Xanthobacter dioxanivorans: one gene and its partner. The protein of the gene in region 2 interacts with the protein of the main gene of each other region in a pairwise test. Links are inferred from orthologs where the notes say so. Each region holds a gene or a part of one and is shown on either strand. Other genes may lie near its edges.

Region 1 (3,277 bases), 1.9 Mb from region 2 along the record:
TGCCGAGCCCCTGCGCCGCATCGTCGCGGGACTGAAGGCGCTGCACCCCCACGTGCATGTCATCGCCTTTCCGAAGGGGGCGACGCTGGAAGCGCTGGAGCGCCTGAAGGACACCGGCATCGCCGCCATCGGCCTCGACTGGGCGGCGGATCGCGGCGCTGCGCGGGCCCGGCTGTCCGACCGGCTGGTGCTCCAGGGCAACCTGGATCCCCTGCGGCTGATCGCCGGTGGTTCTGCTCTGGAGGAGGAGGTGGCGCGCATCCGCGCCGACTTCGCCGGTGCCCGCCACATTTTCAATCTGGGGCACGGCATCCGCCCCGAGACGCCGCTCGCCCATGTGGAAAAGCTGGTGGAAGCGGTTCGCCGCGCGCTTTGACCCGACCTTGGAAGCGGATCGCTATGGCTCACGATTTATATAGCTGGATCAAAGCGCTGCACGTGATCGCCGTGATCTCCTGGATGGCGGCCCTGCTCTATTTGCCGCGGCTGATGGTCTATCATTGCGCGGCCGAGGCCGGTTCGGTGCAGTCGGAGACGTTCAAGGTCATGGAACGCCGGCTGCTCAAGGCCATCGCCAATCCGGCGATGATCGCGACCTGGCTCGCCGGCCTCTATCTCGCTTTTGCCGGCGGCTGGTTCGTGGCCGGCTGGTTCCACGGCAAGCTGCTGCTGGTGCTGGCGCTTTCCGCCGCTCACGGCTTTCAGAGCCGATGGGTGCGCGCCTTCGCACAGGATCGCAACACCCGCCCCGCCCGCTTCTTCCGCATGGTCAACGAGGTGCCGACCGTGCTGATGATCGGCATCGTCATCCTGGTTGTGGTCAAACCGTTTTGATTTCACTTCGCCTCAAGGAGGGCTTGCGCAGCACCGCCGGGGTGCCTATCCTCCTGTCGCTTTCCTAAACGCAGGCAAATGCGCTTCCTGTACTTCGGGTCCGTTATTGGTCCGGCGGGAGCGCCAGGCGGCAGCTGCGTGCCCCGGCTTCTCCTGAAGACCTGCGATCCCCGTACCCCTCCCCTCCGCCTGGTAGCGATCCCACAGCGATCCGCACCGGCATACTCAAGACCCATCGAGGCTTTCCCTTATGCGGGAAGTGAAACTTCAAGACCTTAAGTCCAAGACGCCCGTCGAGCTCCTCGCCTTCGCCGAGGAGAACGAGGTGGAAAACGCCAGCACCCTGCGCAAGCAGGAGCTCATGTTCGCCATTCTCAAGCAGCTGGCAGCCACGGAAACCGAAATCATCGGCGAAGGCGTGGTCGAGGTGCTGCAGGACGGATTCGGCTTCCTGCGCTCGCCGGAAGCCAATTATCTGCCCGGTCCCGACGATATTTACGTCTCTCCCTCGCAGATCCGCCGCTTCGGCCTGCGGACCGGCGACACGGTGGAGGGACAGATCCGCTCGCCGAAGGAAGGCGAGCGCTATTTCGCCCTTCTCAAGGTCAACACGATCAATTTCGAAGACCCCGAGAAGACCAAGCACAAGATCAACTTCGACAACCTCACGCCCCTCTACCCCGACGAGCGGCTCAAGCTCGAGCACGAGGAGACCCAGGGCAAGAAGGACTTTTCGGCGCGAATCATCGACATCGTCGCGCCCATCGGCAAGGGCCAGCGCGGGCTGATCGTCGCGCCGCCGCGCACCGGCAAGACGGTGCTGCTGCAGAACATTGCGAAATCCATCACCGCCAACCATCCGGAATGCTTCCTCATCGTGCTGCTCATCGACGAGCGGCCGGAAGAGGTTACCGACATGCAGCGCTCGGTGAAGGGCGAGGTGGTCTCTTCCACCTTCGACGAGCCGGCCTCGCGCCATGTCCAGGTCGCCGAGATGGTGATCGAGAAGGCCAAGCGCCTTGTGGAGCATGGGCGCGACGTGGTGATTCTCCTGGATTCTATCACCCGCCTCGGCCGCGCCTACAACACGGTGGTGCCGTCCTCCGGCAAGGTGCTGACCGGCGGCGTCGACGCCAACGCCCTCCAGCGGCCGAAGCGCTTCTTCGGCGCGGCGCGCAACATCGAGGAAGGCGGCTCGCTGACCATCATCGCCACGGCGCTCATCGACACCGGCTCGCGCATGGACGAGGTGATCTTCGAGGAGTTCAAGGGCACCGGCAATTCGGAAATCATCCTCGACCGCAAGGTCTCCGACAAGCGGGTGTTCCCGGCCCTCGACATCACCCGCTCCGGCACCCGCAAGGAAGAGCTCCTGGTTCCCGCGGACACGCTCAAGAAGATGTATGTTCTGCGCCGCATCCTCAATCCCATGGGCACGGTGGACGCCATCGAGTTCCTGCTGGACAAGCTGCGGCAGACGAAGACCAACGGCGATTTCTTCGATTCCATGAACACCTGAGGGTGGCCGCCGGTGGCCCGCCGCGGCCGCCCGTCCATCTGCCCAACCTCATGCCCCGGCTCCGCCGGGGCATTTGCTTTTGTGCCGCCTGTGGGCGGGCAACCGTCCGCGTGCCTTGGGACCACGCGCCGGGCACCGGCCGTGATCCTGGCCATCCGGAGCTGCAGACGCATCGGTCGGGACCTGCCAGGAACGCGGGACCTGCCGAAAACGAACCTGCCGGGAACGAAGGGGCAACCGGCGGATGCGACCGATTCGCCCTCTTTTCGTTCCGCCGCTGTTCTCCGTGCCGCGGCCGGGGCGTCCCGGATCGGCACACCGCCAGCCCATTGCGCGCGCCGTGCGGGTGCTGGCTGCCGGCCAGCGGCGCAGGCCCTTCGCCCGGTCCCTGCCGGGAGGGACGGAACAGACGGGCAACATCCGGGCGGCAGCGATTCGGCCGCCTTTCGTTCAGGCGGCGTTCCGGCTCGCCCGGCGCAGCGTGTCAATTCGGGACATTACCGGGGCCGGCCTTTCCGTTTGGCGACGGAGCCCCTATCTTCAAGACAAATGCGCGGGCCATGTTCCGCACCGTTCTTTTGAGGATTGGGCCATGTTCATTCAGACGGAAACCACGCCGAACCCCGCAACGCTCAAGTTCCTGCCTGGCCGTTCGGTCCTGGGAGACGGCACCCTTGATCTGCGCTCGGCCGAGGACGCGGACCTGTCGCCCCTCGCCCAGCGCCTGTTCGACGTGCGCGGCGTCTCCGCGGTGTTCCTGGGCTCCGATTTCGTCACCGTCACCAAGGCGGAGGCCGAATGGCCGCAGATCAAGCCGGCCATTCTCGGCGCCATCATGGAGCACTTCATGTCCGGTGCTCCGGTCCTGTCCGAGGGCGTGAAGCCGGATGCCCCGGATGCGGACGAGTTCTTCGAGGAGAAGGA
Region 2 (3,057 bases):
AAAGCTCCACACTTCAGAATCTCCCGCATGTCGCCACGCAGGAGAGCGGCGCTTATAGCCGACTTCGGCACGCTTGTCACCCCTGGCACTTGACAAATCGCAAAGCCTGCGATCGCACCGGCCAACGGCGGCAGCGGCGCCCCGTATCCCCTTCCCGCGCAAACAAAAAAGGGAGGCTGCGTGGCAGCCTCCCTGCTTGTCCGGGACGAAACCCGATCAGGCGGTGAGAACAGTCGCCGGCTCCACCTTGATGCCGGGGCCCATGGTGGAGGAGACCGCCACGCGCTGCAGGTACGTGCCCTTGGCGCCGGCGGGCTTGGCCTTCACCACCGCGTCCACAAAGGCGCGGATGTTCTCGGCCAGCTTGTCGGCCGGGAACGAGGCCTTGCCGATGCCGCCATGGATGATGCCGGCCTTCTCGACGCGGAACTCCACCGCGCCGCCCTTGGCGGCGGCGACGGCGCCCTTCACGTCCATGGTCACGGTGCCGACCTTCGGGTTCGGCATCAGGCCGCGCGGGCCGAGGATCTTGCCGAGACGGCCGACCAGCGGCATCAGGTCCGGGGTGGCGATGCAGCGATCGAAATCGATGGTGCCGCCCTGGATGCTCTCCAGCAGGTCCTCGGCGCCGACGATGTCGGCACCGGCCGCCTTGGCCTCGTCGGCCTTGGCGCCGCGCGCGAACACGGCGACGCGCACGGTGCGGCCCGAGCCGTTGGGCAGGTTGCACACGCCGCGCACCATCTGGTCCGCATGGCGGGGATCGACGCCGAGGTTCAGCGCAACCTCGATGGTCTCGTCGAACTTGGCCGTGGTCCGCTCCTTGAGCAGCGTCAGTGCCTCGTCCAGGGGGTAGAGCTTGACACGGTCAATGCCCTCGTTGACGGCGCGGATGCGCTTGCCTTGCTTTGCCATGGCGCTCACCCCTGAACCTGCAGGCCCATGGACCGGGCCGAACCTTCGATCATCTGGACGGCGGCCTCGACGGTCTCGCAGTTCAGATCCTTCATCTTCTTCTCGGCGATCTCCGCGAGCTGGGCGCGCGTGACCTTGCCGACGAAGGTGCCCTTGCCGGGCGTCTTCGAGCCGGAGCCGGGCTTCTTCTTCGTCTCGAGGCCGGCGGCCTTCTTGAGGAAGTAGGAGACCGGCGGGGTCTTCAGCTCGAAGGTGAAGGAGCGGTCCTGGTAGGCGGTGATCACCACCGGGATCGGCATGCCCTTTTCGAGCTGCGCGGTCTGGGCGTTGAACGCCTTGCAGAATTCCATGATGTTCAGGCCGCGCTGACCGAGCGCGGGGCCGATCGGCGGGGCCGGATTGGCGCTGCCGGCGGGCACCTGCAGCTTGACGTAACCCGTAATTTTCTTCGCCATTTCACAACTCCCCAAATGCGCCGCGCGCCCCCTCGGGGGCTTGCGGCCGGGATCGCGTGGTGCGGATCAAAGGGCGCTTGGCGAGACGCCCCCTCCCCTCCCACGCCGGTGCCGCCACCCAAGGCGGGGGCGCCAGGTACGGCGGCGCAACCGCCGCCGATTGCGCTCAGACCTTCTCGACCTGAGCGAATTCCAGTTCCACCGGCGTCGCGCGGCCGAAGATGGACACCGCCACCTTCACGCGCGAGCGGCTTTCGTCCACCTCTTCCACGATGCCGTTGAAGGAAGCGAAGGGCCCGTCGGCCACCTTGACCGTCTCGCCCACCTCGAAGGTAATGGAGGGCTTCGGCCGCTCGATGCCTTCCTGCACCTGCTGCAGGATGCGCATGGCCTCGGACTCGGAAATCGGCATGGGCTTGTTGTCGGCGCCCAGGAAGCCGGTGACCTTCGGCGTGTTCTTGATGAGATGGAAGGCCTCGTCGGTGAGGTCCATCTTCACCAGCACGTAGCCGGGGAAAAACTTGCGCTCGGTGTCCACCTTCCGGCCCCGGCGTACCTCCACCACCTTCTCGGTGGGCACGAGGATCTGCTCGAACAGGTCGGTGAGATTACGCTGCTCGGCCTGCTCGCGGATGGAGTCGGCCACCTTCTTCTCGAAGTTGGAATAAGCGTGAACGATGTACCAGCGCTTCGCCATGTCTGCCGCCCTTCCGCTCAGTGCCCGAGGGTGAGGAGGGTGGAGACGCCGAACCGGATGATCTGGTCGACGATCAGGAAGAAGATCGAGGCGAGAAGCACCATCACGAACACCATGGCGGTGGTGATCAGCGTCTCGCGCCGCGTCGGCCAGGTGACCTTCGCCGTCTCGGCGCGGACCTGCTGAAAGAACTCGACGGGACTGTTCTTCGCCATGACGCTCTTCGCCACCTGTGCCGGGCGGCCCCGCCGGAAAACCGGCAGCCGCCATATCAATGCCGCGGCGCATGCGCCGCTGGAATTTGCTCGACCCGCCGGCGCCGGCTCTTGCGAGACGTTGCTTCGGGATCCTTCGGGCGGCCCAAGCTCGCGCCCCGCCCCTCGGCTCGCTGGACCTGCCGCTCTTTTCAGGAGTGGCAGGAGTGGAGGGACTCGAACCCCCAACCCCCGGTTTTGGAGACCGGTGCTCTAACCAGTTGAGCTACACTCCTAGGCCGGAACCTCGATGCGGAGACCAGGGGTCCGCCTGCGTCGAGGGTAGACTCCGCCGCGCCGGGAAGTGACCCAGCGCATCGGACGCGTGTATCTAGAGAGATGCGCGGCGCCTGTAAAGGGGCACGCTACTGCGCCGCCGCGTCGGCCACAGGTTCCGCAGGCGTGGCCGGCGCCCCCTCGCGTGCCGGATAGAGGCCTTCGCTGAAGCCGCCATTGGCCGGCGCGTAATACGGCGTCGTGCGCATCACGGCGGCAAACTTGTCGTTGTCCGCCTTGCTGCTCACATAGGGCACGTCGCGCTTGGTCTTGAGCGCGAATGCATCGCCCTGGAAATGATCGAACTCGACGGCGCTCGAATCAAAGCCGAGGCAAGCCTCGCGGTCGAAGGGCCCGCCCATCATTTCCTTGTAGTAGACATTGGGCTTCACGCAGAGCTTGAAGTTCCTTACCGTCCATTCGCCCTGGATCACCTCGCGCCGCCCCTCCTCCCAGACGA

What was found.
Region 1: the proteins of nusG (region 2) and rho interact in binary tests that used the Escherichia coli proteins (3 or more experiments, as listed by UniProt). The link is inferred for Xanthobacter dioxanivorans from one-to-one orthologs.

The regions. Positions count from the first base shown.
Region 1 is NZ_CP063362.1:1,620,531-1,623,807, reverse strand. The notes cover bases 255-3,218. They hold rho (transcription termination factor Rho), read left to right. Parts: upstream 255-1,084; coding sequence 1,085-2,353; downstream 2,354-3,218. Other genes in these bases: EZH22_RS07700 (NifU family protein), read left to right, coding at 2,946-3,218; hemJ (protoporphyrinogen oxidase HemJ), read left to right, coding at 400-834; hemE (uroporphyrinogen decarboxylase), read left to right, coding at 255-376. Outside these bases: more of hemE, read left to right, coding at 1-254; more of EZH22_RS07700, read left to right, coding at 3,219-3,277. UniProt on the Escherichia coli protein: Facilitates transcription termination by a mechanism that involves Rho binding to the nascent RNA, activation of Rho's RNA-dependent ATPase activity, and release of the mRNA from the DNA template.
Region 2 is NZ_CP063362.1:3,482,588-3,485,644, reverse strand. What follows is about bases 303-3,046. They hold nusG (transcription termination/antitermination protein NusG), read right to left. Parts: upstream 2,068-3,046; coding sequence 1,537-2,067; downstream 303-1,536. Other genes in these bases: EZH22_RS16215 (hypothetical protein), read right to left, coding at 2,687-3,046; secE (preprotein translocase subunit SecE), read right to left, coding at 2,085-2,282; rplK (50S ribosomal protein L11), read right to left, coding at 921-1,370; rplA (50S ribosomal protein L1), read right to left, coding at 303-915. In the rest of the region: more of rplA, read right to left, coding at 217-302; more of EZH22_RS16215, read right to left, coding at 3,047-3,057. UniProt on the Escherichia coli protein: Part of the processive rRNA transcription and antitermination complex (rrnTAC). The complex forms an RNA-chaperone ring around the RNA exit tunnel of RNA polymerase (RNAP).